2 regions of the Aequorivita sediminis genome follow, and region 2 is predicted to be linked to the other one. Evidence: riboswitches for the same ligand, from Rfam matches in the RefSeq annotation. Region 2 holds a riboswitch; the other holds the start of a gene.
The links. Region 2 has a riboswitch for cobalamin ahead of RT250_RS08480 (DUF5074 domain-containing protein). Riboswitches for the same ligand answer to the same signal wherever they lie in the genome.
Positions count from the first base shown of each region.

Region 1: linked by a shared signal. The riboswitch ahead of RT250_RS06325 (TonB-dependent receptor) and the one ahead of RT250_RS08480 (DUF5074 domain-containing protein) in region 2 are both predicted to bind cobalamin.

Region 1 covers NZ_JAVLSO020000003.1:32,284-49,061, forward strand. Annotated here, with positions in the region: gene RT250_RS06260 (alpha/beta hydrolase) at 25-684, shown strand; gene RT250_RS06265 (lytic transglycosylase domain-containing protein) at 745-1,665, shown strand; gene RT250_RS06270 (TlpA family protein disulfide reductase) at 1,708-2,409, opposite strand; gene RT250_RS06275 (DUF2892 domain-containing protein) at 2,522-3,091, opposite strand; gene RT250_RS06280 (DUF6263 family protein) at 3,093-3,980, opposite strand; gene rpmH (50S ribosomal protein L34) at 4,180-4,341, shown strand; gene carB (carbamoyl-phosphate synthase large subunit) at 4,446-7,298, shown strand; gene RT250_RS06295 (T9SS type A sorting domain-containing protein) at 7,382-7,957, shown strand; gene RT250_RS06300 (DUF8785 domain-containing protein) at 7,994-8,362, opposite strand; gene RT250_RS06305 (DNA recombination protein RmuC) at 8,447-9,757, opposite strand; gene RT250_RS06310 (ABC transporter ATP-binding protein) at 9,855-10,649, opposite strand; gene RT250_RS06315 (FecCD family ABC transporter permease) at 10,649-11,680, opposite strand; gene RT250_RS06320 (ABC transporter substrate-binding protein) at 11,680-12,828, opposite strand; cobalamin riboswitch at 12,972-13,233, shown strand; gene RT250_RS06325 (TonB-dependent receptor) at 13,264-15,096, shown strand; gene RT250_RS06330 (DUF5074 domain-containing protein) at 15,102-16,157, shown strand; gene RT250_RS06335 (hydrogen peroxide-inducible genes activator) at 16,231-16,778, opposite strand, start outside.
Region 2 covers NZ_JAVLSO020000004.1:4,308-21,085, reverse strand. Annotated here, with positions in the region: gene RT250_RS08490 (M3 family metallopeptidase) at 1-1,940, shown strand, start outside; gene RT250_RS08485 (S46 family peptidase) at 2,087-4,255, opposite strand; cobalamin riboswitch at 4,445-4,676, shown strand; gene RT250_RS08480 (DUF5074 domain-containing protein) at 5,069-6,361, shown strand; gene RT250_RS08475 (T9SS type A sorting domain-containing protein) at 6,358-7,332, shown strand; gene RT250_RS08470 (hypothetical protein) at 7,577-7,771, shown strand; gene RT250_RS08465 (FMN-binding glutamate synthase family protein) at 8,455-10,050, shown strand; gene RT250_RS08460 (response regulator) at 10,109-10,672, opposite strand; gene RT250_RS08455 (sensor histidine kinase) at 10,837-12,279, shown strand; gene RT250_RS08450 (response regulator) at 12,284-12,700, shown strand; gene RT250_RS08445 (glycosyltransferase family 2 protein) at 12,847-14,259, opposite strand; gene RT250_RS08440 (hypothetical protein) at 14,631-15,104, shown strand; gene RT250_RS08435 (nucleoside deaminase) at 15,427-15,864, shown strand; gene RT250_RS08430 (OmpA family protein) at 16,002-16,778, opposite strand, start outside.

The sequences.
Region 1 (16,778 bases), on a different contig from region 2:
TACCATTTTCTTCTTAAAAGACTTATGAGTTATCAAAAAAATCACATTTATTTTGTTCCAGGAATGGCCGCTGGAGCCGAAATATTTAAAAATCTTACCTTTCCAGATAATTATGAAACACATGTATTGGAGTGGTTAATTCCTGAAAAAGAGGAGTCGTTAGCTAATTATGCTAAAAGAATGGCTAGCCGAATTAAGGAGCCAGATGCGATTCTAATAGGTGTTTCTTTTGGGGGAGTAGTAGTGCAAGAAATGTGCAACTTCTACAATCCTAAAAAGATAGTGATAATTTCAAGTGTGAAAACTAGCAAAGAACTTCCGCGTAGAATGAAATTAGCTAGTCTAACAAAAGCTTATAAATTAATCCCTACAAGTTTAGTGTTAAGTGTAGATGATCTAACAAAACTCTCTGTAGGTCCAAAATCTAAAAAACGATTAACGCTTTACCAAGAATATCTTCACGTTCGAGACAAGCGATATTTAGACTGGGCATTAGAAAAAATGATTACGTGGAATAATACAGAAGCAAGAGAAGGAATTATTCATATTCACGGTGAAAAAGACCATGTATTTCCTATTAAATATATCAATGGCTCAATTATAATTAAGGGAGGAACTCACATAATGATATTAAATAAAGCAAGAAAAATATCAAAAATACTCTTCGATCTTATTGAAGAATAATCTATTCATTATTTTCTGAAGGTTTCTTATTTCAGTATCTTTAACCAAAATTATAACATTATGAAATTGATTAGTAAAATTGGTGTAGGAGTTGTGATTTTAGCAGTAAGTGCTATTAGTATCAATGCTGTTCAAGACACTCAAACAGATGAATTTTTAGAAAAAAAGATAATAAACGATTACAATGTTTACGCCTTGCCAATTCCAGATAAATTGGATTTTGCAGGAGAAGAAGTTCCATTACACAATCCTGATATTCGAGAAAGAATAGATAGAGAGTTGCTGGTAAATGCATATTGGCAATCTAATGGTTTGTTGTTGTTCAAAAGAGCAAACAAATATTTCCCTTTACTAGAACCATTATTGGAAAAGTATGGATTACCTGATGATTTTAAATATTTGGCAGTAGCAGAAAGTGCTTTAGAGTATAAGAGTTCTCCTGCTGGAGCAAGTGGGATTTGGCATTTTATGAAAGGTACAGGTTTGGAATATGGCCTCGAAATTAACGATTACGTGGATGAGCGTTACAATTTAGAAAAAGCAACTATGGTTGCAGCAGAATACCTTAAAAAGTCTAAAGAGCGCTTTGGGAGTTGGACTATGGCAGCTGCATCTTATAACGCAGGTGTTGGAGGAATGAATAAGCAAATTAACAGACAGAAAGAAACTGGTTACTACGACTTACTACTAAACGATGAAACGAGTAGGTATGTTTTTAGGATAATTGCTATTAAAGAAATAATGAGTAACCCTAAGAAGTATGGATTCAATTTCAGAGAAAAGGATTTATACCAAACAATCCCTACTTACAAAGTAATGGTAGATACTGCAGTTAAAGATTGGGCAGAATGGGTTAAGCCTTATGGTATCAATTATAAAATTTTGAAAATTCACAATCCTTGGCTTAGAGATACTTATTTAAAAAATGCCTCAGGAAAAGAATATTTTGTTGAAATTCCCGAAAATGGCTATTATCAATAACATCTGGAGGTAGTTAAAAAACAGTTAACCCGTAAAATAATTTTACGGGTTTTCTTTTACCACTAATTGTTGATTGTTTTGAATATTAAAATTTTTAAGTAAGGTTATTCCGTTTAAGAATGAGTTAAAATTTAGTTGATATGAAATCTCGTACTTTTCATTGTAAGGGTGGAGTGTGCCTCTACGAACATCGACTATGCGTTTATCCTTGTCCATAAAAAATGAAGTCGGGAAACCTAAGCTATGCTTCATTACTTCAATAATATGATTGTTGGTGTTTTCTTTCTCGTCTATATATATGATGTTAATATTTTTTGAATAGGCTTTTGCAACCTTGCGTACATTTTCTTTTGAATCCCAAAACAGAATAACAAAATCAATAGTGTTTTTGTTTTCTTCAGCAATTTCATTCAGCGCAGGAATTTCGCCTGAACCAGGTGTGCACCAAGATGCATAGGTCATTAAAAACATTGGTTTTTCAAACTTATGAAGTTGAATTTTCCGTCCCGATAATTTTCTGACCTTAAAATTGTCTAAATAGCTACCGGTAACTACATGCTTTATGAGGGAGTCAAATAAGAAATCCGCACGTTTAAAATCCTGATTGTAATATGCTTTCTCAGAATTTTTAGTGTATTTTTTTATATTCTTTCCAATGGCTTCAGATAAATAAGTGTGTTGCTCAACCTGTGATTGCGCTAAAAAAGAAAATAGAAAGAGGACGTATAGTAGTTTTCTACCCATAAGCATTTGCTTTGCTTAAAGGTAATAAAAAAATAAAGTTTTAACAATATAAATGAGTTAAGTTCATTTATATTGTTAAAACTTAAAAATAGGTTTGGTTTTATGTGTGGGATTAGAAGCGTCTTCCACCTCTTCCGCGACCGCCGCCGAATTGTTGTCTTGGCTGCCCCATTTTTTTCATTTGCTGCTTCATCATCTTAATCTGATCGTCTAGCATATTGTGCTTGTCAAGTCTTTTTGCTTCTTCCATGAGCTTTTCAGCATCTCTCTTACGGTTTTTTGTCATCGCTATTCCAGCAAGATTCAACTTTGTCATTGCCATGTCTGCGTCCATATTTAGACCTAAAGTTTCAGCTCTTTTAAAGTATTTTTCAGCCTCAACCATATTGGTTTGGGAAACCATCAACCCGTTTAAGTAGTTGTAGTAGCCTTCTTGTTTAGGAACTAATGCGCTTGAAGGGTTTTTAATTTTATCTAGCCAACTTTTGGCACCCGCAAAATCTTGTTTACGCAGTCTAAGAAATGCAAGTAGGATAATTTCATTTTTAAAATATAGAAAAACGAATATTAAAGAGAGGAGAATAAGCATAATTCCATTCCCAATATTTGTTTCTGTAAATTGCCATACTGCTGCTCCTATAATTAATGCAGCTAAAACTAGTTTTATGTTTTTGTTGAACATTTTATAATGATTTGTAAGTTATTGTAGATGTTAGCGTTGTAGGTATTTCTATATTGTTCATGTCCAGAGCAATAGATACTCCTTCTAATTGCTGAGTAACGGTCATCGTTTCAATGAATCCAGTAGCTGAGTTTGTAACAGCTTTTGTTTTTTGATTACCAGATAATTCCATAATTACAGAATCTTCAGTGGTATTTAGCTTAGTTATCGCATCAGATTCAAGGTTGATTTTTGTTGTTGAGTAATTCTTCAACATCCAAGTGTTATTCGCTGTAAAATCACCAGTGTAAGTATTTTCCCAAGTTTCATTAATTTTCACTAATTTTTCAGGATAAATAAATGTAAACTGTTGCATGCTTTCAACCATATCATGGTTGTTAAACTCCTTTTCAACACTTTTTCTCATCATTGCTTTGGTGAAATCATCGATATCTTCAGTATTATTTATCATACCTTCAACAAGATTTTCAGTTCCAGTAATAGATTCTATTTCACCGGTTGGCAATAAAATCATTTGAAACTTTGGTCCCACTAAGCCCTCAAAAATTTTTGCCTCTATATTGTCGTCATTTGCAGGAATACTAGTGTCAATATCCGTTAACACACCGTAAATATTGGAGTCTATTTTTAATTTGAAAGTTTCAAAGTTAACATCTAATACAAACTTACTGTCTAAAACATTTACAACCTCCATCTTAAAAATCCCGTATAAGGTATTGGTCATAAGGTGTTGGTTGTCGTCAATATTTTGAGTTATATTTTGAATAGCGTTTTGTTCAATCATAAATACATCTCCCTTTTTAAAATTGTACTGAAGTTTTTCTTGTGCAGTTACATTGTGTAAGCTTCCTAAAATTAAAAAAAAGACTATGTAGTAGATTGATTTCATTGGTTGAAACTATGAGAGTTTATAAAGGCCGACAAAGGTATGAAAAACAAATAAAAATAAATTGATATTTAGATTTGGGAAAATAAAAATTGATTGTATATTTGCACCCGCCTAAGCAGATAAAAAGCTACGGTAAACACGCCCACTTTAAGTAAAGTGGTATTTAAAAAAAATATTACAGAAGTTAAAGCATATTAAAATGAGCAAAAGAACATTTCAGCCATCAAAGAGAAAAAGAAAAAACAAACACGGTTTTAGAGAGCGTATGGCTTCTGTAAACGGAAGAAAAGTATTAGCTGCCCGCAGAGCGAAAGGCAGAAAGAAACTTTCTGTTTCATCAGAAGGCCGTCACAAAAAATAATGTTTATAAGTTATAAATAAAAAGGTGTTGTTTATCTAAGCAACACCTTTTTTTATACCCAAGAGCGTCGTAATTTTGCGACACTAAAAAAAACCTTTTAAAAAATGCCTAAAAATCCCTCCATTAAATCCGTTTTAATTATTGGTTCTGGGCCTATCGTAATTGGACAAGCTTGTGAGTTCGATTACTCTGGTTCGCAAGCCTTACGTTCATTGCGTGAAGATGGTATCGAAACTATTTTAATTAATAGTAATCCAGCTACAATTATGACCGACCCTTCAATGGCCGATCATATTTATTTACTACCGCTTACAACAAAATCACTTGTCAAAATTCTAAAGGAGCACCCTCAAATTGATGCAGTATTGCCAACTATGGGTGGGCAAACAGCATTAAATTTATGTATTGAAGCCGATGAAAAAGGAATTTGGAAGGATTTTAATGTAAAACTTATTGGTGTAGATATAGACGCAATAAATATTACTGAAGATAGAGAGCAGTTTAGAGAATTGATGGAGAAGATTGGAGTAGGTATGGCACCACAGGCTACTGCAACTTCTTATTTAGAAGGTAAGGAGATAGCTCAGGAATTTGGTTTTCCTTTAGTTATTAGAGCGTCATACACCCTTGGTGGGGCTGGAGCCTCTATTGTTCATAGAGAAGAAGATTTTGACGAACTTTTATCGCAAGGTCTAGAAATATCTCCAATACACGAGGTTATGATAGACAAAGCTTTAATAGGCTGGAAAGAATACGAATTAGAATTGTTACGTGATAACAACGACAACGTTGTAATTATTTGTACAATTGAAAATATGGATCCGATGGGAATTCATACGGGTGACTCTATAACAGTTGCACCTGCAATGACGCTAAACGATCGCACTTTCCAAAAAATGCGCGATATGGCAATTCATATGATGCGTAGTATTGGTGATTTTGCCGGCGGTTGTAATGTGCAGTTTGCAGTTAGCCCAGATAACGATGAAGAAATTATTGCAATTGAAATCAACCCTCGTGTTTCACGCTCATCTGCCTTAGCTTCTAAAGCAACAGGATATCCTATTGCTAAAATAGCTACAAAACTTGCGATTGGTTATCACCTTGACGAATTAAACAATCAGATTACTAAATCTACTTCGGCTTTATTTGAGCCTACTTTAGATTATGTAATTGTAAAAATTCCACGTTGGAATTTCGATAAGTTTGAAGGATCAGACCGCACTTTAGGGCTTCAAATGAAGTCAGTTGGAGAGGTTATGGGTATTGGCCGATCTTTCCAAGAAGCACTTCATAAAGCTACGCAATCGCTTGAGATTAAACGAAACGGAATTGGAGCTGACGGAAAAGGATATACCAATTACGAGCAGATTCTAGATAAGTTGAAAAATGCGAGCTGGGATCGTGTTTTTGTGATTTACGACGCTATTCAAATTGGAATTCCATTAAGTAGAATTCACGAGATCACTAAAATTGATATGTGGTTCCTTCGTCAATATGAAGAACTTTTCCTTCTTGAAAAAGAAATTTCTAGCTACACTTTAGATACACTTCCAAGAGAATTGTTATTGGAAGCCAAGCAAAAAGGTTATGGGGATCGTCAGATTGCTCATATGTTGAAATGCTTAGAAAGCCAAATCTATACAAAGCGTGAGGAGATGAATATTCAACGCGTTTATAAATTAGTAGATACTTGTGCGGCAGAATTTAAAGCTGAAACTCCTTACTATTACTCAACTTTTGAGAATGATATGCAGCGTGAGGGCGAGAAGCCATATGCTGAAAATGACAGTATAGTAACCGATAAGAAGAAAATTATTGTTCTTGGTTCAGGTCCAAATAGAATAGGGCAGGGTATTGAATTTGATTACTGCTGTGTGCACGGTGTTTTAGCTGCTGCAGAATGTGGATATGAAACAATAATGATTAACTGTAACCCAGAAACTGTCTCTACAGATTTCGACGTTGCTGATAAACTGTATTTCGAACCAGTTTTCTGGGAACATATTTACGATATTATTCGTCACGAAAAACCAGAAGGGGTAATTGTTCAGTTAGGTGGTCAAACAGCACTGAAACTTGCTGAAAAGCTGGACAGATATGGAATTAATATAATTGGAACAACATATCAATCACTTGATTTGGCTGAAGATCGTGGAAGTTTCTCAAAACTTTTACAAGAAAATGATATTCCTTACCCAAGATTCGGAGTAGCTGAAACTACAGATCAAGCGCTAAAACTAGCTGATGAACTTGACTTCCCATTATTAATTCGTCCTTCTTACGTATTAGGAGGTCAAGGAATGAAAATTGTAATCAACAAACAAGAATTAGAGGAGCACGTTGTAGATTTACTTCGTACTATTCCAAATAATAAATTACTTCTAGATCATTATTTAGACGGTGCAATTGAAGCAGAAGCAGATGCAATTTGTGATGGTGAAAATGTATATATAATTGGAATAATGGAGCATATAGAACCTTGTGGAGTTCACTCTGGAGATTCTAACGCCACATTGCCTCCATTTAATATTGGAGAATTTGTGTTGCAGCAAATAAAAGATCACACCATAAAAATTGCGAAATCTTTAAAAACTGTAGGGCTTATAAATGTACAGTTTGCAATAAAAGATGATATAGTTTATATTATTGAAGCAAACCCACGTGCATCTAGAACGGTTCCATTTATTGCTAAAGCCTATGGCGAACCTTATGTAAACTATGCAACCAAGGTAATGCTAGGTCATAATAAAGTAACTGATTTTGACTTTAATCCAAAACTTGAAGGATTTGCTATTAAGCAACCTGTGTTTAGTTTCAATAAGTTCCCTAATGTAAATAAGCAACTAGGGCCTGAAATGAAAAGTACAGGAGAGAGTATCTTATTTATTGATAGCTTAAAGGACGATGCTTTTTACGATTTATACGCAAGGAGAAAAATGTATTTAAGTAAATAGACCCCGTATTCTTCTTGAATATCTATTTTTTATGTTAATTTTTTTGATTAAATTAGATTGTTAACTCGTCAAGTCAAACTTTTATGAATAAAATTACTTTGTTCTTATTTTTTTTAACCGTAAACATTCTCACTGCGCAGAATGTTGTGGAAATTCCATGGGGACAAGGAATTAATGAATCTGTGGCAAGTCCTACTATAGAAGTTGGTGATACAGTTTTGTGGACTTGGAAAGATAATTCTCAAAAAAGTGTTAGCAGTATTTACGGAGGAAGTGAAGAATTTGATAGTGGATTGTTAACCGATTCAAAAAGCCGATTTTCATATACCTTCAATAAAACGGGTGTAACCGAATATCAAAGTCACGGTAATTCGACATTACGGGGCAAAGTAACGGTAGTAAATAAACTTTCAACTGAAGATAAGTTTATTAAAAATCTAAACTTTTATCCAAATCCAGTAAAAACAGATTTGACTATTGCTTCAATTTTTAAAGTAGATAGTTATCAAATTTACAATGTTTTAGGATCCTTAATTTCTGAAGGAAAAGGAGGAAGTAATTACGTTCAAGTGGATATGAGTAGACTTAACAGTGGGTTTTATTTTCTGAAAGTAATTTCAGGAAGTATGCAAACAACTTTGAAGATTGCTAAAAAATAGTCAACTAAGGATTCAATAAATAAAATTCGCCTCAGGTTAATTTCGGTTAAAATGGGGCGAATTTTCTTTTTCTACTTTCGTAATGAAATATTTTGTGTCTCCCCAAATTGCAAAAGAAGCATAGCGTTCAATATAGGTTACCTTAACATAGCTGCCTTGATATTCTTTTAGCTTTTCGATAACCTCTTTGTTTTTGTCTAAAACAGAAAAAGAAAATATTTGAGCACCGCTAATACCTTGACTAATCTCACCTTCCCAGGTTTTTATCGCCACTCCACGATTACTAAATTTTATTAATTCTCCAGCACGAGTTCCTTCACTATAGGGTACATAATATAAAAATGCAAAGTAAAGAATAAACAATGCTGTTAAACTTCCTAGAATTATGAATAGAATTTTTTTCATTCAATAAATGTACATAAATTTTGTGTGGACTAAAAGAGGATATTTGTCAAAAAAATATAGTGTTATTTCACATTTCTGCCTTATTTATTCCTCAGAGTTTTTCAATAATTGTTGATCAATATTTTTACTTGTAATCGCGCCAAGCTTTTTTAGTTTTTCTACTCTTCTCACTAAATTTCCTTTTCCTTCAAGTTTTACCAAAGCATTGTCAAAAGAGCCTTGAACAGTGCCTAATTGCCTTTTTATCTTGTTTAGCTCATCTAGCAGACTAACAAACGAATCATAAAGTCTACCGGCTTCTGTTGCTATCTCAAGAGTGTTTTTCTTTTGGTTGTCGTTCTCCCACAAGTTTTCTACCAATCGCAAAGCGGCTAAAAGCGTAGAAGGTGTAACAATCATAACTTTTCGTTTAAAAGCTTCTTGGTATAAGTTTTTTTGATTGGCAACTGCAATTGCAAATGCTGGTTCGATGGGAACAAACATAAAAATGGTGTCTGGACTGTCATTAATAGCGTGATAATATTTTTTTTCGCTTAAGGTAAGGATGTGTTTTTTAATGGAATCAATATGTTTTTTAAGATAAACAGGCTTCATTTTTTCATCTTCTTCCGAAACGTATCTTTCAAAATCGGTAAGTGAAACTTTACTGTCGATTATCATTTTTTTACCATCGGGAAGATGAATGATAACATCGGTTTGCAATCTCCCACCTTCAGGATTATCATGGCTGTCTTGAATTGTGTATTCACGACCTTTCTCTAAACCAGACTCTTCTAAAACCCTAGATAATATCATTTCACCCCAATTCCCCTGAATCTTCGAATCGCCTTTTAATGCTTTTGTAAGATTATCGGCTTCTTGACTAATTTTTATATTTTGCTCATTAAGTAATTGAAGTTGTTTCCCTAATTCTGCATGTGTTTTTACAAAATCAATATTGTTTTTCCCAACTTTCTCTTCAAATTCTTTAATTTTTTGATTCAATGGTTTTAGTATTCCCTCAATATTTTCTTTGTTGGTTTCAGTGAATTTTTCAGTTTTATCAATCAAAATTTTATCAGCTAATACTGAAAATTTAGTTTCAAAGTCTTTCTCGAAGTTGTTAAAACGTTCCTTTTCCTTATTCAACTCAGCATAAAGTGCATCGTACTCTGCACTTTGACGAGATAACTGAATGTTTAGCAGTTCCTTTTCTTTTTGTAGAAGTTCTTTTTCAGAAGTAAGGGTATTTAATCTTTCATTTAATTGGTCTTCTAACTTCTTAGCATTTTGAAGTCTTTCTTCAATTTTACTAGTTTCAACTTTGCTTTTTAAACGAGCAAAATAGCCGCCAATTAATGCTCCAATAAAAAGGCAGGCTACTGCAATTAGTAAGAATACAAGGGTTTCGTTCAATTTTGTAGAATTAAGTTATTATGGTAAGGATGTTTCAGCTTTTTTCGATTTTGAATAAAGATAAGAAGTTAAAAGTAATCGGAATTTTTAAAACCCATTAACTTTTAATAATAAAACGTCCAGTTTTTCTATCAAAATCTATGGTTTCTTTTGGAAATAAAGCATCGAATTTTCCCGATTCAATTAGTTTACACGGACTTTCAAAATAATTTTCACCTTTTGACATTAATAACATTTTATCTGTAAGTTGAATTGCCAAATCTATTTCGTGGGTAGAAAAGAATATCGTTTTTTGGGTTTCTGAAGCTAGCTTCTTTAATAACTTTAGAACATAAGCGCGATGATAAATATCGAGATGTGTTGTTGGTTCGTCTAGAATAATTATGGGAGTATCCTGCGCTATTGCTCTTGCTATAGCTACTCGTTGCATCTGTCCATCACTTAGTTCAAAACATTTTCGATGGGCTAGAGTAGTAGTTTCAGTTGCTTCTAAAGCAAAATTTATGGCAATTTTATCTTCTTCTGTTAGCATGCCAATCCAATTGGTATACGGTTGCCTACCCAAAGAAATCATTTCTAAAACGGATAAGTTTTTAGAAGCTGGAGCTTCAGTTAACACAACGCTTAATTCAGTTGCAAGCTCAAAAGAAGTATAGTTGTTTATGTGTTTTTCATTCAGAAACACATCGCCTTTTAATGGGGGTTGCATACCAGTTAATGTTCGCAAGAGGGTAGATTTCCCAATTCCATTTGCGCCTACAAGTCCAACTAATTCACCTTTGTTAATTGAAAAGTTAATCTCTTTAGCAATAACAGAATCCCTCTTTTTATTGGAGTAGCCAACAGCAAGATTTTTAGCTTCTAAAATGATATTTTTTTCTTCTGAAGCCATTAAAAAAATAATTTACGTTTACGAACTAAAAGCCAAATTACTACCGGGGCACCTATTAATGAGGTTATTGCATTAATTGGTAAGGTGAACTCGCTAAAGGGTAATTGAGCAATAGTGTCGCAGATTAACATTAATAAACTCCCACAAAGCAGAACAGCTGGAAGTAGAATTAGGTGATTTGAAGTTTTGTAAAACTGTCGTACCAAATGCGGTACTGCTAAACCTACAAAGGCAATCGGGCCTACAAAAGCCGTAATTCCTCCTGCCAAAACACTTGTTGCTAATATTATTATAAAGGTTGTTTTTTTAATGTGAATTCCCATACTTTTCGCATAGTTTTCTCCTAGTAGTAGAGTGTTTAAAGACTTACTACTTATGATGCTCAAGATTAGCCCGGCTAAAAAACATATGCTTAATATAGTAACACCTTGCCAAGACTGATTTCCTAAGCTGCCAAATGACCAAAAAATATACTGCTGTAACTGCTCTGCATTACTAAAATATGAGAGTACCGAAACTACCGCTGTAGTAACACTCCCAAACATAAGTCCGATAATTAAAATAGCCATAGTATCCTTTATTTTGAATGTTACAGCTAACACTGCCAACAACACTAAAAAGCTACCTAAAGCAGAAGCGATAACTAAGCTCCATTGGCTTAGTAACATTGTTCCAAAAAAGCCTCCAAATGCACTTGCGCCTAAAATTAAAATAGCAACTCCTAAGCTTGCTCCACTGCTTAAACCTAAAACAAATGGACCTGCTAGAGGATTTCTAAATAAGGTTTGCATCAACAATCCCGAAATTGCTAATCCGCCTCCTGCTAGCATTGCTGTAATTGCTTTTGGGAGCCGATAATCAATTAGTATATATTCCCAAGTAGCCTTTGTTGAGCCTTTTCCAATAAATACCGAAATAATCTCTTTAAGTGGAATTGAAACAGAACCCATACTCAAATTAACCAAAAATGCAGCGAGCAGCGCTAGTAGAAGTACCAAAAAATGAATTCGATATGATGGCGAAGTCTGCATTAATTTAGTTTATCGAAAAAATGAAATTTATGATTTGGCAACATTTCAGGATGTAGAATTTTAATTAAATCTTTTAGCACTAAATCTGGTCTATTTGGAGCTAATTCGTAATAAATTACACCTCCCTTTTCACCTTTTTTCATACTATAAGAATATACTTTCCCAGTTTTATATGCTTTGAATTGGGTATAAGCTTTACTGCTTTCATTTAATTCTTCTAGAGAATTAAATTGCGCTGGGCCAATCCAAAAATCTGCTTCAATACCTTTGTCCAATACCGATTCTAGACTTAAAGAAAGGCTTCCGGTTCCTTCAGAATCTACCCAAAGGTAATCTCCGCCCGCATCTTGTATAAACTGTGCGCCCCAACTATTTCCCTGTGGCATATACCAAACATCTTTGTACATAGCACCACTAATTACGGTCGGCTTATTTTTAGCTTTAGAAGCCAAATTTTTAGCAGAATTATATTCCGATTCAATTTTACTGAAAATACTGTCGGCTTCTTTTTCTTTGTTGTAAAGTACACCAAAAAACTTTATCCATTCAGCTTTTCCTAAAGGGGAAACCTCTGTCCAATCTGAATTGTAAAGAACAGGAATTCTTGCATTTTCTACTGTTGAAAACGCAGAGTTGTTACCATCAACAGCAAAACCAATAACAGCATCGGGAGAAAGATTGATAAGAATTTCAGTGTTTATATCTTCATTTTTACCCAACTCTTTAATTTCATTGTTTGAAATTCGATCTCTAGTCTTTTCCGAAGAGATATAGTTTAAATTAGGAAAACCAATCAAAGCATTTATTTCACCTAACATTTCTAATGAAGGAATGTGAGTAGTAGAAGTTACAACTATTTGCTCAATGGGAATTTCAACCACTGCATCATAGCTTTTTGGATTTGGTAGGGAGGCATTTTTCTCAACAAGAGCATAGGTAAAAATTTTATCGGTCCCTGGCCAAGGATTTTTTAAAGTAATAGTTTTATAACCTTCGAATGCTTCAATTTCAAAGCCCTTAGCATATTTTACTTCCAGTTTTTCACCTTTAACTGAAACACTTTTAATAGATTCTTTAGTTTCATTTTTACAAGAGACAAATACTAAAGTGAAAAAGAATAAAACAACAAGATTTTTAAAATTTGGCATTATTGGCTATTTAATGTTTTCGATATGCGCAAAGGTATCACAAAGTTGTAGAAAGATTCAATAGCTTATTTTTTAAATATTATTCAGAGACTTCAATAACTAATCTTTACTATAATTTCTTTTCAACGCTGAAATTAACGACTATATTTGCATCGAATTTTGGTGAGCATATTTAAAAATGCTCTTAAAAGGGAAATAGGTAAACGATTTTAATGCTTTTTACTCGAATGTTTAATTCGGCATTATAAAATAAAATCAATAATCCTATGCTGTTCCCGCAACTGTGAGTCTGCCTCGATGTAATTTGAGGCGTGCATACTTCAAAACCACTGTCTTCATAATCGTAGAGATGGGAAGGTAGCACAAAAGACAAGCCAGGAGACCTGCCAGATACATAACATAAAAATATCAAACTTTCGGGATAAAGGTTGAATTATGAAAAATCTACAATACCATATTATTTTGGCTATTTTCTTGTGTTCAACTTCAGTTGTGGCACAATTGGATACTATTCAGCAGTTACCTGAAGTATTGCTTACCGACTCAAAACTTGTACACTTTTCTAAAGGATTTAAGGTTGAAAAAGTAAATGATTCGATTGTTGAACGAAACGCTACATCATTAACTGAAACACTTACATATAACTCTTCAATCTATTTTAAAGAGAATGGATTTGGGATGGTTTCATCTCCATCATTTAGAGGAACAAATGCTTCGCAAACTGCAGTTATTTGGAATGGAATTAGTATAAATTCAATTTTTACAGGTCAAACTGATTTTAACGTGATTTCTCCTTTAAACTACGATGAAATATCAATTCGAAGTGGTGGTGGAGGAGTTCAATATGGAAGTGGAGCCGTAGGTGGTAGTATTCATCTAAACAATACGTATACTTTTAAAAAAATAAATAAAACCAATGTAGGATTGCGCTACGGAAGCTTTTCTACTATAGCTGCAAATGCAAATACTACTCAAACTTGGGATAATCATTATCTAAATGTAGGTGTAGACTTTTTACGTTCAGAAAATGATTATGACTATGTAGGAAAGGATAAAATAAATAAACACGGGCAGTTTTTACGTTTTTCAGCCAAAGTAAATGAAGCTCGACGTATAAGAAATGGTGTTGTTACTTGGAATTCGGAGTATGTGTACAACGATAGAAATTTTTCTGGTAGCTTGAGTACTATAGGAAAAGATGCATACAAAGATATTGCAACCAGAAATTTATGGCAGTTACAAAAACATATAGGAATATTTAATACAAAAGCTAGTTTTGCACACCTGTACGAACAGTTTAGGTATATTCCAGATAGTCAAAAATCAAAATACGATAAAGGTCAAGCAAATACTTTTATTGGTGGATTGCAAACAGAGGTGTTATTTAAAAATAAAATTAGATTAAACGGAAAAGCTGAATACACTTTATTAAATGGAAACGGTGATAATGTTGGCGATAATTCCCGTAGAACCTTGGCTGCAGTTTTATTGTTAAATCATAAAGTTTCAGATGATTTTAACTATGGATTAAACATTAGAAAAGAGTTTCTAAATGATTATAACAACCCGATTCTGTATTCAGCAGATGCAAAATATAAGGTTTCCAACGTTTATTCACTTCGAATAAATGGTTCTAAAAACTACAGAATCCCAACATTTAACGACCTTTATTGGTATGCCGGTGGAAATGTTGACTTAAAGCCAGAAACTTCATACCAAGTAGAATTAGGGCAAGAAATTTCTTTTGGCAAACTTAATGTTGATGTTGTTGCTTATTTCATTGAATCTGAGGATTTAATTAAATGGACCCCAAGAAGTGGTGGTATTTGGGAACCTGAAAATATAAGTGAAACTAGAAACTTTGGAGCTGAAGTTACTTTTGACTATACTGTGGAAGTAGGGAAATCACAGTATTTAAATTTAAATACCAACTATTCCTATACTAAGGCTAAGGATTTGAAAAAAGAGAAACAATTAATCTACGTACCTTATCACAAAGCAGCTGGTTCGGTAACATATAGCTATAAAAAGCTTTCAATTTATTTACAAGGATTGTTTAATGGAGAAGCTTTTACAACTACCGATAACAGTGATGTGGTGGATGCTTATAGTTTGTTTAATCTTGGTGCAGATTACACATTTCCTCTTAATCCAAATATAAAATTAGGCGGTCGGGTGAAAAATGTTTTTAATACCTATTATGAAAATGTAGCCTACAGACCCATGCCATCAAGAAACATAGAAATATTTTTAAATTTTAATATATAACCAAAATGAAAACAATAAAAAAATCAATCTTTTTCGCGCTAACCACATTATTCTTTGTCGCTTGTAGTAGTGACGACGACATTCAGCCAGATTATGAACCTGCTGAATATGAGAATGGTGTTCTTGTAACAAACGAAGGGCCATTTATGAATGGAAGTGGTTCTATAACTTATATATCTAACGATTATGCAACTGTTTCACAGAATATTTATAGAACTGTGAATGGTAATGAACTTGGGAATATTGTACAATCAATGGGTTTTAATAACGAAAACGCTTACATAGTTGTAAATAACTCGAATAAAATAATGGTAGCTAACCGTTATAGTTTTGAAGCTATAGACTCTATTACAACCGGACTTGTTAATCCACGATTTTTTGAAAGTATTGACGGGAATAAGGGATATGTTACAAATTGGGGAGATCCGAACGACAACTCTGATGATTATGTAGCTGTTGTTGATTTGAGAACAAATGAAATTTCTGCGAATATTTCAGTAGGGTTTGGACCAGAAAAAATGATTTCTCACAACAATAAAGTATATGTAGCTCACCAAGGTGGTTATGGACAAAATAATTTAATTTCTGTAATTTCTGGAACTACTGTAGAGAGTACTATTACTGTAGGTGATGTTCCAAATTCGATGGTAGTTAAAGACAATAATCTTTATGTACTTTGCGGAGGAATGCCTAGCTATGCAGGAACTGAAACTGCAGGTTCGTTGGTGAAAATTGATCTATCATCTGGGCAAGTTTCAGAAACTTTTGCTTTTGAAACAACACAACACCCAAGTAATTTAACAATCGACGGCGATAACTTGTTTTACAGCTTAGATGGCAAAGTTTACAAGGTAAATGCTTCATCAGTAACATTACCAGGAATAGACATTATTGAAGGATACTTTTATGCACTACAAGCTAATGATGGTAAGCTTTACGCTACCGACGCGGGTGATTTTGCTAGTAAAGGTTCGCTATATATTTATGACCTTTCTACAAATCAACAAATACAGGATTTTCAAACAGGAATAGTTCCTGGTGGAATTTATTTCAACAATTAATTGTTTTTATATAGCCAAAAAGGTCCATTTGATTAGTTTCAAATGGACTTTTTAGTTTAGAAGTGTTTGCTTATTATTTCTTTAAAGGACTAATTATTTTAACATCTTGAAAAGCTATCGCACCGCGAATTATACCTGATATAACGTCGTATAGCACATTAGTGATTTGCATTTTAAGTTCACTTTTACTGTAAATTAAACTTACCTCACGAGCAGGAGACGGTTCTTTAAAGTATTTTAAGTTTATGGTTTGATTAGGGGAAACATCTAATGTGTGAAGGTAGGGTAGAAGTGTCATCCCTAAACCTTCGTCAGCCAGCTTTACAAGTGTTTCAAAACTACCGCTTTCAAGTTGGAACTTTTCGAAGCTACCATTTTTCGAAGCTTTACACAGGTTAATTATTCCATCTCTAAAACAATGCCCATCTTCTAGTAATAATACATCTTCAATGTCTAAATCTTTTGCTTCTATAGTATCTTTAGATGCTAATCGGTGATTTTCTGGGATGTAGGCTACGAACGGCTCGTAATATATAGGGCGTTCTTTAATTCTTTCCTGTTTTAAAGGAGTTGCAGCAATGGCCGCATCTAAATATCCATCATTAATCTTAGTGATTATTT
Region 2 (16,778 bases):
CAGCGTTACTTAAGGGTATCGAAGAGCAGAAAAATGCAGTTCAGGCTATAGCAAATTCTGAAGAGGAACCTACTTTTGAAAATACAGTTCTGGCATTGGAAAAAAGTGGAGAATTGTTAGAAAGAGCTTCACAAGTGTTTTATGCGCTAACAGGTTCACATACTAACGAAACCTTACAAGCTATTCAAGAAGAAATGGCTCCAAAATTTGCTGCGCAGAACGATATGATTTATTTAAACGATAAGTTGTTTCAACGTTTTAAAACCTTATACGATAAGAGAGAATCATTAAATTTAGATGCTGAATCGTTAAAACTTTTAGAAGAGTATTACGAGAATTTTGAAATAGCAGGGGCAAACCTTTCTTCAGAGGATAAAGACCAGCTAAAGCAGTTTAACGAAAAAATTGCAACGCTAACCAATAGGTTTGGTAAAGTGCTTTTAGATGCAAACAATGCAGGTGCAGTTACTTTTACCAATAAAGAAGAGTTGGCTGGATTAGATGAAGATTATCTTAAGTCGATTGAAAATGAGAATGGAAAAGGTTGGACAGTAGCTTTGTTAAATACTACCCAACAGCCGCTCTTGTCGTCTTTGGAAAATAGAGCTACACGTGAGAAATTATTTAAAGCTGCATATCACAGGGCAGATCAGGGTGCAAATAACACTAGTGAAATTATAAAAGAATTAGTTGAGGTTCGCGCACAAAAGGCAAAACTATTAGGATTTAACAACTATGCTGAGTGGAGTCTACAGAAAACAATGGCAAAAAGTCCAGCAACAATTAATAAGTTTTTTGATGGATTAATTGCTGCTGCAACTGCTAAGGCTCAAGTTGAAGCCGATGAAATTCAAAAAATGATTAAATCTAAAGGTGGAGACTTTACCTTAGAACCTTGGGATTGGAATTATTACGCTGAAATGGTACGTAGAGAAAAATACGATCTAGATGAAAATCAGATTAAGCCATATTTTGAAATGTATAACGTGTTGGAAAATGGTGTTTTCTATGCTGCAAACAAACTTTATGGCATTACTCATAAAGAAAGAACCGACATTCCTGTGTATCATGATGATGTAAAGGTTTATGAGTTATTCGAAGAAAATGGTGACCAACTTGGGCTCTTTTATGTAGATTACTTTGCTCGCCCTAGCAAAAGAGGAGGAGCATGGATGTCTAATTTTGTAACACAATCTAAGCTTTACAACAAAAAACCAGTTATATATAATGTATGTAATTATCCAAAACCAGCTGGAAATGAACCTGCACTATTAACCTACGATGAGGTAGAGACTATGTTTCACGAATTTGGTCACGCGCTTCACGGGTTTTTTGCAGCCCAACAATACCCTTCACTTTCAGGAACAGCAGTTGCTCGCGATTTTGTTGAGTTTCCATCACAGTTCAATGAAAACTGGGCTTTGTATCCAGAAGTATTGAAAAACTATGCAATGCATTATAAAACTGGAGAAAAGATTCCACAGGAACTAATTGATAAAATTAAAAATTCTGGCACTTTTAATCAGGGGTATAGTCTAACAGAAAACCTGGCAGCTTCAAATTTAGATATGCAATGGCATACTATTGCAGCTGATAAAAAGATAGAAGATGTTGCTAAATTTGAAAAAGACGCCTTAAATAGAACTAAATTGGATGTAGTTCACGCTGTGCCTCCTAGGTACCGTTCAACGTATTTTGCACATATTTTTGCTGGAGGTTACGCTGCAGGTTACTATTCGTATTCTTGGACCGAAATGCTTCACCACGATGCTTACAACTGGTTTGAAGAGAATGGAGGGATGACACGTGAAAACGGACAGCGCTTTAGAGATATGGTAATCTCAAGAGGAAATACTATGGAGCTAGAATCAATGTACAAAGCTTGGAGAGGTAGCGATCCAAAAATTGAGCCTATGCTAAAAGCAAGAGGATTAAAATAAGAAGTAGTTATTATGGGGTAATCCAATAACTTATCAAATTATGCTTAAACCACAACATTGTATTTTGTGGAATAGAAATTAAAAAGCCCCCAACGAAAGTTGGGGGCTTTTTTTAACTAATAATTGTAGTAACTAACCGTAGCTCATTACTTCCTTTTCCTAGATTTCTTATTTCCTTTTTTGGGGTGAACAAGTTTCATTTCATCAATAAGATTTGTTGCGCCCGCATACTTATCTACAATAAATAATACGTAGCGAATATCAACCATAATGTTTCTTGAAAGAGAAGGGTCGTAATAGTAATCACTCATTGTACCCTCCCAAACGCGGTCGAAATTAAGACCGATAAGGTTTCCATGGGCGTCAATAGCAGGGCTACCGCTATTACCACCAGTAGTGTGGTTGGTACCGATAAAATTCACAGGCATTTTGCCGTTTTCAGCATACTGGCCATAATCTTTAGCTTCGTATAGATCTATTAATTTTTGAGGTACGTCAAATTCATAATCTCCTGGAATGTATTTTTGCATAACTCCTTCAAGATGCGTTACTGGCTCGTAATAAACGGCATCAGCGGGAGAGTAACCCGCTACTTTTCCATAAGTAACACGTAGTGTTCCATTTGCGTTAGGAAAAATTCGATCTTCCTTAGGGCTTAATTCAATCAACGCTTTCATATAGTCACGTTGCAATCCAGTAATGTTTAGTTGAATTTCTTCATATTTAGGCGCAATTTTTTCGAAATATGCTTCTGCCATATCTTTTACAACATTAAAACCAGGGTCGTTGTTAAGATTTGAAATTACAGTTTCGGCATCACCTTCTAATAATTTCTTCAATGAGTCGAAATCTACAAAAGCAGACTTGCTGTAAACCTCTTCAGTTAATGCTTTTGAATCGAGGTTATTAAATGAAGCAGGTAAAAACTCCTGTGGAACTTTTTCAGCATAGATAGCAATTAAAGCTTCAAAAACCTCTTTGTCAACTTTTGCACTGTAGTCTTTATAATGGCCAGACATTCTCTCTATCATATTATCTCTTCTATCTTTAAAAGATTGAGCCCCTCTAGCATCATATACCTGTGTGAGCTGGTAAGCTTGAAATCCAGTGCGAAGTAACTCCACATTTCTTAAAACCGTTTCAAAGAAATACTCACGAGCTAAGTTGTAAGGTTCAATTTCGGCGTAATACTTCTCAAATTGTGGTAGCAAATTTCCGTATTCATTTTGCTTTCCTTTTTTGTTTATTTGATTAGTAAGCGCTTTTTCTTGTTTCTGTTTAATACCAACGGCATTACTTTTTGTCAATCCAAGTGTTTCTCCTTGCCACTTTTTCCAATAGTTTGCGATACGTGCAAATTTTGATGCATATTGAATTTTAATCTGTGGGTCAGCACGCATATATTTATCCTGTACAGCTAAGGCAGCATCGCGAATTGCAATACGAGCAGGGTTTACTGTATTAATAATTTGCTCAATAGCAAATGAAGGTAAATATTCGTCGGTTGTTCCTGGAAATCCAAAAACCATTGTAAAATCGTTTTCAGCTACGCCATCTAATGAAATTGGAAGGAAGTGTTTTGGAGTATAAGGTACATTGTCTTCCGAATATTCTGCTGGGCGATTGTTTTTGTCTGCATAAATTCTAAAAAGTGCAAAATCACCCGTATGGCGTGGCCAAATCCAGTTGTCGGTATCGCTACCAAATTTTCCAATAGATGAAGGTGGAGTTCCTACTAGGCGAACGTCCTTAAAAGTTTCAACTACAAATAGCATATATTGGTTTCCTTCAAAGAATGTACGCACTCGGTTCTCTTGCCATGCTTCTTTCGGAAAGCTCTGTGAAACCTGAGCGATATTTTCTTCTATTCTTTTCTGTTTATCGGCTTCAGGCATTGATTCTGTAACCCCATTCATCACCTGAGTGGTAACGTCTTCAATTTTAATGATAAAAGTTGCTGTTACTCCTGGGTTTGGCAATTCTTCTTTTAAATTCATTGCCCAGAAACCGTTTTCTAAATAATCGTTTTCTAATGTTGAATGACTTTGAATTTGTGAATAACCACAATGATGGTTAGTTAGTAAAAGTCCTTGGTTACTAATAACTTCAGAAGTACAACCACCATTAAAATGTGGTACCGCATCTTTTAAGCTAGCGTTGTTTACATCGTAAATATCTTGGGCTGACATTTTCATTCCAAGATTTTTCATTTCAGACTCATTCATTCCTTCTAAGAGTGAAGGAATCCACATACCACCTTGCTGCGCAAAGAGCGGGACGGATAAAAAGATAAAAAGTACACGTAATAATTTCATAGAATAATTTTTAAAGAATAATAGTCTGCAAGATAAGAATACCACAACAAATATGAAGATTTTTAAGTGCGATAACTTATTTAACCTTCACTTTCGCTGCTTATTTCATTGGTATACATTAGGATATATAAGCCATTTTACATTTTTTAAAATCTCTTGTTTTGTAAAATTTTACAAGGAAATTTTGATTAGTTTTGCGCCACATTTGGTTTGTTGCTGAAAAATTTCAGTACAATTAAAAGGGAATCAGGAAAAGTGAATTTTGCACTTAATAAAAGCCTGAGCTGTTCCCGCAACTGTAAGCTTAGTCCCAAGATTGGGATGTCTGTAATTAAAACTTCAAAATCCACTGTTGGGGAACCAATGGGAAGGAAAATTACAGGACGCGAGCCAGGAGACCTGCCAAATGCCAAATAACTTAAAACAATGGCTTTCGGGTAAAAAGCTTCAGGTTTATGAAAGATTACTGCTGTAAACTAACTACTTGTATTACTATCTATTTTCTGAGATTCGCTCAGAGAAAAGACCTGACTGCACTTAAATATATTCTTCAGAAAATCTATCCTAAGCTGTTGTTATCACTGCTTTCAATTAGCCTAAGTTATAGAAAATATCACAACAAACATTTTCAAAATAGACACTTAGATATAATCAAATTAATCAACCTAAATGCGTTTAAAAACTTCTGTTTAAGTTTTTGTAAATCAAAGCAGATCAATAATGGTTTAATCTTGATTTGAAATTAAGTTATTGAATATGAGTAAACAAAATCTGAAATAAATTCAAATCTAAATAAATTTTAAAAAAGTGAACATGAAAAATTATTACAAAAACTTACTTACCGTAGCGGCTACATTATTATTTAGTATTTGTAGTTTTTCTCAAAACTATGAAGATGGAATATTTATCTTAAATGAAGGAATGATAGGAACTGAAACAGCTTCAGTTTCATTTCTAAATTCAAGTGGAGTATTAGAAAACAACGTTTTTTCAAATCAAAATCCGGGTATGATATTAGGGGATACTGGTCAAGGAATGGGGTTTACAGAGGATTTTGCTTATGTAGTTTTAAATTATAGTAACGAGGTTAAAGTGATGAATAGAACAACTTTTGAGATGGTGGCCAGCATCACAGACCAAATGGTTTATCCTCGAAATATTGCCTTTTCCGGTGACAATGGATATGTCACAAATTGGGGTGATCCAGGAAATAATTCCGACGATTTCGTTGCTGTTATAGATTTAACTACAAATGAAGTTACTTCAACTATTCCTGTTGCTGAAGGACCAGAAGAAATAGTTGAGAAAAATGGTGTTCTATTTGTTGCACATCAAGGAGGCTATGGTTTTGGGAATTCTATTTCAATTATTGATGCTGCTTCTAACGAGGTTACTGAGGTAGCTGTGGGCGATGTGCCTTCAGCCTTACGCGTTGACGATGACTTCCTTTATGTTCTTTGCACTGGAAGTCCAAGTTATTCAGGAAATGAAACATCTGGAAAGATTGTAAAAATTAGCCTAAACGACTATCAGAACACTACAGAATTCACATTCCCTGGTTTAGATCATCCAGAATTTCTAGGTCTAGATGCTACTGACCTTTATTACGTATTAAATAGAAATATCTACAAAATGTCATTGATGGATACTGAACTTCCAACTCAGCCATTTATTATTACATCCTCAAACAACGTTCTAATTCCCTATGGGTTTAATAAGATAGCTGATAAGTTGTATTTAACCGATGCCGTAAATTATGTGAATGATGGGAAAGTATTAGTCTATAACGAAGATGGAAGTTTTGAAACAGAATACACAGTAGGCCAATTACCAAATGGAGTATATAAATTTGAAGACCAAACAGCATCGGTGTCAGATTTTGTAGCGAAAAACATCGCGATCTACCCTAATCCTGCGACAGATGGTTTTAAGCTAAATATTAAAGGAAATGCCGAATTCTCCATTTACGACACTTTAGGAAGACTAGTAAAAGCTGGAGTTTATAGCAATGAAACAGTAAAGGTAAACGACTTAAAAGCTGGAGTTTACTTAGTGCAAATAGCTTTTGAAGGTGCTGTTTCGACAGAGAAATTAATTGTAAAATGAGAGTGATTTTTATCTTTTTTCTTATAACCACTTGTTCGCTGCAGTCGCAAAGTTATGCGCCTGCAGCCGGCCAGGTTGGATCAACTGCAATTGCAGCGGATAGTGCCCTTTTTGTTTCTTGGGCGACAGGTGTTAGTATTGAAAGAGGTTATGTAGATATTTCGAATCCGGATTATCAGGCTAACGGTAGTAATTATGCAACCTATGGAGAACCTTATAACGCGCTAGGTCCTGCAACAAATAGTGCAGTGAGCTTAGGGGATGGTGGGCAAGCCATATTAACTTTTGATAGACCCATTAAAGATGGCCCTGGCTTTGATTTTGCGGTTTTTGAAAATAGTTTTAGTGATTTTTATTTAGAATTAGCTTTTGTTGAAGTAAGCTCCAACGGAATTGATTTTTTTAGATTTCCTTCTCATAGCCAAACTCAAACAGAGATTCAAGTGGAAGGGTTTGATGAATTAGATCCTACCTATATAAATAACCTAGCAGGTAAATATCGGGCAATGTTTGGAACTCCATTCGACCTTGCGGAATTACAAGAAGATCCCCTACTTGATAAAAATAATATTACTCATATTAAGATAATAGATGTTGTGGGAAGTCTAAATTCTAATTATGCAAGTTATGATAGTCATGGAAATATTATAAACGATCCTTTTACAACCCCATTTCATTCAGGTGGGTTTGATCTGGATGCTGTAGGTGTTATAAATGAACAGCTTTTAGGTGTAGAGGAAAAAGAAAGTAAGAAGTTTCAGGTATATCCTAATCCTGCAGTTACACAACTTTTTATCAGAAACTCAAATTCTTCTCAAGCTAAAGTTTATGATATGGGTGGGCGTTTGGTTTGTTCTAAACAATTAAATAAAGATGATTTTATTGATGTTTCCAACCTTCCAAATGGGGTATATGTATTAATGTTGATTTTTAATGATACTGTTAGTCAGCATCGTTTCCTGAAACAATAAACCTGTTAATCTTGATTGAATAGGAAGCTAGATTGCTTTTTAAACCAAATGTGGAGAAATTAAATATGTGAAGTTTTGCTTAAAACACTACTTCTCGCAGCCAAATCAAAATTTGAATTGTCTATATTACATCCTTAATGTTAAGTTTATGATAATTAAGGCATAAGAAAATGTTATGTAGGGTAAATCTAATATTATTCGTGTTAATTTTATTGCCGAAATAAAAACTAATAAATTAAATGCTATGAATAGGATAGATATACTTCGCAGTACAACTGAAAGTTTGATAGCTCAATTAAACTTGCAGCTAAAGTTATCCAAAAATGAAACCCGTGATGAAAATAATAGTAAATCGAAATCTACAATAGAAGGCAGGAATAAGAAAAAAAATACAACTGTAAAAAAGAAAAAATCTAAAAATATACGATATACATTTTAATTCAATAGATTACTCTATCCCTTAGTTTAAGAAACATCTTAAATATTCTAGATATTAATAAAGCTTCTAAGAATTTGGAAGCTTTTTTTATTTTACTAAATTATACTTAATCAATTGAAGTCTGGTCCACAAATTATTTGCTAAAATTTAAGCTTTTCCTTTTGTTAATATTAATTTAAAAACTGGAGACAAAATACATCGATATATTTTGATTTATATTTTAATAATTGAGAATTGTCTTTTTATATTATCTATGGTTTTGTTGGAAACTATTGATGTTTTCTTATGAAAGTCAAGGTGAAAACATATGATTTTAACCTAACCTAATTTGTATTCAATCAATTAGGATAATTGCAAGTTAAAAGGGTGTGATTTGGTTGTTGAATAGGTATTGAATAATTAGTTTTGCTCTTTTATTCAGTTAAGTAGAAAACTTATTATTGTTGAATTAATAATTACAGTTATTTTGAAAGGAATCTAAGTGAATTAAAGTTTGCGGCATTTATTTATCAATTAAATTAATGCATTTAAAAACTCTATTTTCATATTAGTATCTTGAGAAATAAGTTGTAATTTGGTCCTTAATATTTAAAATCTACAGCTTGCTGATTATCAGAATTTTATATTTTATAAGAGCTAATATATTCTATAAAACATAGACCCAATTTCAATAAATCCCAATTATGCGTACTCAATTCTTTATATTTTCGAGTGTTTTGCTTATAATAACTTTTGCATTAGGCTACTACCTAGACCCTTCATGGTATGTGTTTTTTGTAATCGTTTTCTTATTTACTGCTTTAGGGTATTACGATGTACTTCAAACGCGGCATACAATTATGCGAAATTATCCCGTTTTCGGTCGTTTGCGTTATGTGCTTGAAGAACTTCGTCCAAAATTGTATCAATACTTTATTGAATCTGACATTGATGGTCGTCCTTTTAATAGAGTAGATCGTTCAACTGTATATCAAAGAGCAAAAGGGGTAAGAGATACTATTCCTTTTGGAACGCAATTAGACCTATATGCTGAAGGCTACGAATGGATTTGTCATTCAATAGCACCAAAGGCTTTTGATACCTTAAATAACGATCCACGTATAATGATCGGTAATAAGGATTGTACACAACCGTATTCTGCTAGTATTTTAAATATTTCTGCGATGAGTTTTGGAGCACTCAGTTCCAATGCTGTAGAAGCTTTAAACGCTGGTGCCAAAATTGGAAATTTCGCCCATAATACTGGAGAAGGAGGTTTAAGTCATTATCACTTAAAGCACGGAGGAGATTTAATCTGGCAAATTGGAACAGGTTATTTTGGTTGCCGTACCGAAGATGGTAAGTTTAACCCTGAATTATTCGCAGAAAAAGCTAAACATCCTAATGTTAAGATGATTGAGCTTAAAATTTCTCAAGGAGCAAAACCTGGGCATGGTGGAATACTTCCTGCAGAGAAAAACTCTGAGGAAATTGCTAAAATTAGACATATTAAACCTCACGTAAAAGTTGTGTCGCCACCTTACCATTCTGCGTTTGATACGCCTATGGAAATGGTTAAGTTTATTCAAAAACTAAGAGAGTTGTCGGGAGGTAAACCAGTTGGATTTAAACTGTGTATTGGCTATAAGAGTGAATTTATTGCAATCTGTCAAGCAATGGTTGAACTCGATTTGTATCCAGACTTTATTGCGGTAGATGGAGGAGAAGGAGGAACTGGAGCTGCACCCCCAGAATTTAGTAATTATGTAGGTGCACCGTTGTTAGATGGTTTAGATTTCGTTCATAACATCTTAAATGGTATGAATATTCGTAGACATATTAAGGTGATTGCTTCAGGTAAAATTACTTCTGCGTTCCATATTGCTCGTGCTATTGCTTTAGGAGCAGACGGATGTTACCAAGCGAGAGGTATGAAAATGGCTATTGGGTGTATTCAAGCTTTACTTTGTAACACCAATAAATGTCCTGTAGGTATTACTACTCAAGACCCTAAGTTAACAGTAGGTTTGGTTCCAGAAGATAAGAAAACTCGTGTTGCTAATTATCACGAAAAAACAATTAAGAATTTCGTGGAATTATTAGGAGCTACCGGTGTAGATGAAACTAGAAATCTTACACGTACTCATATTTATAGAAGAGTATCATTAAATGAAATGATTACTTACGAAGAGCTATTCCCGTCTATTAAGGAAGGTTCTATGCTAAATGGTGATATTCCTAAAAAATATCAGATGGATTTCGCTTACGCCGATAAAAACCGTTGGGGAATTCACCCATAATCGATAATAAGTTAAAGACAAAAAAGAGTCTGATTCTATTGTAGAATCAGACTCTTTTTTATTTCCTAAATAGGTTCATTATCTTGTCTAATATCGTTGGTTCTTTCTGGTTCTCTTTATCATCATCTTCATTATCATCACCAAAAGTGTATTCTCTTAAAAAGTCGCTATGAGATTTGCTAGAATCGTATTTTCGTCTCTGCCTATCTATACGGTCCATTTTATCTTGACTATTTGCTATAATAGTCTCAAATAACGGGAGTAACCTTTCATTAAGGGTATTAATAGGTTCTTTTAGAAAAAAACCTTCGGCACCACTCTTTAATAATTTATCCTTATCTCCTTCGTATTTTAAATTTCCTGTGATAACTACTATTGGAATATTGTCGTTATAATTTTTAGAAATTCTAATTACATCAAATGCATTCATTCCTATAAGTTTAAAGTCGGTGATAACCATATCTGGAATGTATGTTTTTAAAGCATTTATTAAACTTATCTCGCTATCTACAAATCGAATTTCAGGATTTACTGAAATTTTTTTAAGCTGTCGTTGAAGTAAAAAAGTATCTGATACTAAATCTTCAACTATCAAAAAATTCATATTATCAGGTAAAGCCATCTTGGATAGGTTGTGGTTAGACTAGTAAATTTATCTAATTATTTTGTCATTTTATACTTTCGGTGGATTAATTGAAATTATTTTTTGGATTATTGTCATGTAAATCTAGTTCATTACCTTTGAAAGGATAGCTGTATTTTTTTTACAACTTATACCATTTGCCTATGAAAAGAATCAGAAAAGTTGGTTTAACTAACTTTATATTACTAGTCTCTTCACTAATTCTTGTGATTATTTTAATAGGATTTTCATTTATGCAAAATGCTGATTCTGCCGATGAAATTGCTGAAAGTTGGAAGGTAAAAAACAATATTGATCAAATTTCTTCAACAATATCTAAAATGGAGAGCTTTGGCTTAACCTATAGATACACTAATAATATTAAGTATAAAGAAGAATTCAGGTTAGCTGAAAAAGAATACGACACATTATTAAAATCGTTAAGATATTTAGTTCGTGAAACAGAACAACAAGTAAATCGGGTAAATACGATTGAGGCTAAAATGGATTCTAACCTTAAATTGTTGGACAGTATTTTATTAAATCCAACTTCTAATTTATCTTCAATTGAGAATGATAATCATCGAGATGTTCATTTTAATGATGATGTAGCATTAATTTTGAAAGATATGTTAATAACTGCTGATGTTATTCTTGATAAACGAATTAGAAAGTTTACTACTTGGAAGCTTATAATTCTAGCAGGTTTGGGGGTTGCTACTATCATAGTTTTCCTTAGTCTGTTTAACTTAATAAAAAAGATTAGACCTTTAATAGAAGAGCTTCTCCAAACACAGTCCGATTTAGAACGTTCAAATAAAAACTTACAACACACTTTAAAAGATTTAAAAATTTCTAATGCCGAAAAGCAAAAGGAAATTAAAGCAAAAGAAAAGGCTATAGAAGAGGCAGATAAATTAAATGAATCTCTTATCGTAAAAAATCAACAATTAGATCATTTTGCCTACGTAGCTTCTCACGACTTGCAAGAACCATTACGTACGGTTTCAAACTACTTAGAAATATTTCAAGAAGATTTCCCGGAACGAGTAAAAGGGGAAGCTGTAATGTATTTTAACTTCATAAATAGGGCAGTAGAACGAATGCGAAACCTTATTAGCGGACTCCTTTCTTTTTCCAGAATTGGTACAAGCGGTCAGATGGAGGAAGTGAACTTAAATGAAACATTAGAAAAAATTAAAGATGATTTCGCTGTAGTAATTGAAGAACGTGGAATTGTAATAGAGCACGACCATTTACCAACAATAACAGGGTACAGAATTGAGATAAAACAATTATTTCAAAATCTTATTTCTAATGCTATAAAATTCACCAAACCAGAGGTAAAACCTAACATTAAGATATCTTTCGACGAAACAGATAACTATTTCAATTTTCATATAAAGGATAATGGAATTGGTATTCCTGAGAAAGATTTTACTAAGGTTTTCGATATGTTTAGCAGGCTTAATAGCAATAAAGACTATGAAGGTCAGGGGATAGGATTAGCATTTTGTCAGAAAATAGTCGAACTTCATTTGGGTAACATTTGGGTAAGTTCTACTTTTGGAGTTGGTACCACTGTTCATTTTACTTTAAAAAAATAACTATATGAAAAAATTAAAGAATGTATTGCTTATTGACGATTCGGAAAGTGATAATTTCTATCACGCTCGAAAAATTAAGAAAATGGGGATAAGTGATAATATTCATATATGCTATAGCGGACAAGAAGCCTTAACATATTTGAAAAGTGAATTAGACGGAAAACACCCTCAGCCCACATTAATATTTTTGGATATCAATATGCCAGGAATGAATGGATGGGAGTTTTTGGAAGAGTATGAAAAACTTTCGGTGTCTCAGCAAGGAGAAGTTGTGCTTACAATGCTAAGTAACTCTATAGACGAAAGAGATCAATCTAGAGCTAAGGAATTTAAGAGTGTACATGGTTTTTATAATAAGCCTCTTAGTGAAGATTACCTTAAAACTATAATAGATAACTATCTAAAAAAATACCTTATCTAATCGAAGTTTATCGGGTAAAATTGTAACGGTTCCTAGCATCATTAATTTCCAATTCTTCAAATACAGCCATAAAAAAAGGCCAGCACATAAATAGTTGGTCAATTGGGTGCTGGCCAGAAATCCTTTCGGATCTAAATTTATAACTGTTATCCTCGCGTTAACCAGCCTCTTTTGCTAGCTGTAGCGATTGCGTAAGGAGTAATCCAGAATAATGCAAAAGTGTATAATATGCTATATGAATACGCCCAAAATGATTCTGATACATTGTATCGTTTAGCATAAAACAGCATCGGGAAACTTGAAAATATAAGAATTCCGAATAGCGTAGAGCTAAAGAACAATATAGGATGTGTTGCGATAAAGAATAGCATAAACAGAATAAATGGATAGCTCATTATAATCTTCAACGATTGACTTATAAATAATAATCGTATTCCAGATTTTGATTCTTCCCTGAAGTTTGTAAAAACATATTTAGACATTTCAATGTTTTCGCGCACATTACTACGACCCCATCTAATGAACATTTTATATAGTCCCTTATAACTTTCAGGTACGTTAGTATAAGCATAAGCATTACGCTGAAATAACACTTTATTACCTTGTTTTAATATCATATTAGTCATAGCTCTATCTTCGCCTATATCTGATGGTTTCCCCATAAATGTTTGGTTTATCCATTCAGGAAGTACAGCAAAAACAGCACTTCGGCGGTAGGCAGCTAATGCTCCTGGAGTACATAATACTGAGTTAAGACTGCTTTCTGCGGAACGTACAAATTCAAAACTAAGTACGAAACTCACATCCAGCATTTTTGGTAAAAGCGCTTTTTTATTGTTTAATACTCGAATGTTTCCAGCTACTGCACCGCATTTTTCATCCAGAATAAATGGGCTAACCAAATTTCTTAAAGTATCTTCATTTACAACAGAATCGCTATCCACTGTTACAAAAACTTCTCCAGTGCCAATGTTGAATCCACGATAAAGCGCGTGACGTTTACCTTTGTTTTTAGGTTGTTGAAATATAGTAACGCTATCTCCTAATTCTTTTTTGGCTTGTTGCATCCAATGCCAGGTATCATCTTTACTCCCGTCATCAATAGCTAATAATTGTAGTTTTTCTGATGGGTAGTCACTGTTGGCTAGACTTCTTAATGTTTCCCACACTTGTTTCCCTTCATTGTAAGCAGGAACTATTACTGTACAAGTAGGCAATTCCTCGTCACTTACAGAGGCTATAGGTTTATATTTAAAATATCTTACAAGGGTATAAACAAAGAACCCAGCTTTAAAAACTAAAAGAGCAGTGGCCATAACTAAAAATACATAACCAAGGGTTGAGCTCATACGTTCTTCACGAAAATTGGCAAAGTCTGTGTCTAAATAGAAAAATAGATAGGTTGCAATAAAAATTAATAAAAAAGTACTAGCTAGCACAAATACCCCCCAAGGGTTTGTACGTGAAACCGACTTGTTTTGACTTTTGAAATTTGTAGCTATCTGTTCTGTAGATTTATCTAAATGATTTCCAGAAGTGTCTTGTGTGTTGTTGTTCATTTTAAATCCTTAATTGATTTTTATTCGCTTTTGAAAATTGTTTATCAATTCGAGGAAGTGTTTAACAACTGTTGTGCCGAGTGAGGTTTGTTAGGTTTTATTAAGCTTTTGAGGATTTACAGCTACAAAAAGTGTATAGATTTTATACAGTTGGATATACAATTATACAGTTTGGATAGTAAGTGAGTCTATATTGTGTATGTTTTTGTTGAGTTTTTTAGTATGGAAGAATAATTGCTATAATTACAACTTTAGGAAACTAGTTAAAATCTAAATGTTTCGTAAGTTAGTTTTATTTTGTTCGTTTTTTCAATCCTTGGAAAAACGAACAATTTTAATGTTTAAGAGAAAAATAACTTTAAAAAATAACTATGAATACCATTAAAAGCCTGTCATTAATCACTTTATTAGCGCTGTTTACAGCCTGTGGCGTAACGAAAACTGATACCAACACAAATTCTAATTCCAATCGAGTTGAAGCTACTAAAAGAGGAAGAGCAAATACTGATATACCAGTTAAAAGTGATAGATCGAATAAAAGTCAACAGCTATCTACAGAAACTCCTAACAAAGAATTATCAAGTAAACAGATTGAGGAAGCTGCTAAGGCTAGAAATCAAAAAATGTTTGTAGACCTCGCTATGACGGAGGAGCAAGTAAATAGGTTTAATAGTGAATGGAATAGAACCTTGCAAAGTTGGAATAAAAACAACCGTAACAGAGTAATGAATAGTTTTGAGCGAACCGAACTTCAAGACAATATTTTAAGCAAAATATTAAGCGAAACCCAGTTTAAAAATTACCGAATTTATGCACGTGAAAATGCAGGAAGTCGGTTAGATTAATTCAATTTGATAAGGGTTTTATATTGAATTTTTATAGCTAGTGATAAGATGTAAATACTTGATAAGTACGTGGCTATACGTATTGTTTTAATGACTTAGAACATGTTACTTTGATACAAGTATATTATAGTGGGGTATAATATTAATAATATTTACCTCACAGTATTTATACAATTGACTTTCCTGTCAAAATTTAGCTTCAGAAATTTCTGATTTAAATATTAAAATCCCCTTGTTGTAGCATTTCAACATATTTTGGTTTTGATTAAAACCGAGCTTTTGAGTATGAAATTTATTAACTTAAAAAGTTTGAATATTAATTATGGATACATTTTTTTCAGAAGCTTTAAAAGAAGCAGAGATAGGTATAGCAGAGGGAGGAATTCCTGTTGGAGCTGTTTTGGTGCATAATGGAGAAATTATTGGACGCGGACATAATAAAAGAGTTCAAAAAGGCAGTCCTATTATACATGCCGAAATGGATGCCATTGAAAATGCTGGCCGACAATCTGTGTCAATTTATAAAGAAAGTGTTCTATATACCACTTTATCTCCTTGTCCGATGTGTGCTGGGGCGATTTTACATTATGGTATTCCAAAGGTTGTTATTGGTGAAAACACCAATTATCTAGGTGCGGAGGATATGTTGATAGAAAATGGAGTTTCGGTGATTGTGCTTAACGATAAAAGGTGTAAGCAACTAGTAGATTATTTCATTTCTGAAAATCCTGAGCTTTGGAATGAGGATGTGGGGGCGTGATCCTGAATTACTTTATTTTATTATTTGAAGAGACTAAAACGTGTAATAGAATTAAATAGTTATTTAATTCTATAAAAAAACCAAGAGATTATTGTTAAACACTTGGTTTTAAATTTAACTGCTTTTATATAAAACTCTTATTCCATAATAATAAACTCCGATCTTCTATTTTTCTGGTGTTCGGCTTCCGAGCATTTTACAGCGTTACTACAATTATTTATTAATTCACTTTCACCTAGTCCCTCAGATTTTAATCGGCTTGAGTCTATTCCTTTTGATACAATATAGTCCATCGTAGATGTTGCACGTCTTTGAGACAAGGCTTTATTATAAGCATTACTTCCGCGGCTGTCAGTGTGCGCACGTATTTTCAGTTTTAGTTGAGGATACTCATTAAGAACAGCGACAATCTTCTCTAATTCTACTTGAGCGTCAGTACGAATGTTAGCCTTGTCAAAATCAAAATAAATCATAGGAATATTAAGTACCTTAGCTAAATCTGTGTCTGATATGAGTTGTTCTTTATTTTTTTGCAATTGGAAATCTACCGATTGTGACTCTAGACCTGGAGTTGAACTTTTTTCATCGGTATCATAGTTTTGATGACTTGCACGAATGGTATATTTATGAAACTTATTTATCTCGGTTATAAAATACCCACTCGCATCGGTTGTTAGCGTAGTATAGGAATTACCATCAGAATCTTTAAACGTAATAGTTGCACTTTCAATAGGCTCTTCAGTTTGTTTGTCGGTAACATTACCATCAATTGTCGCTTTATATACATCAATAATGGGTGCGGTTTCTAAAAAGGAATATATATTGTCATAAACAAAAGAACCTTTAGTTTGAGTTCGATTTGAACTCACAAAACCTCTTTTTGTGGTTGAATCTATTCCGAAAGCAAAATCATC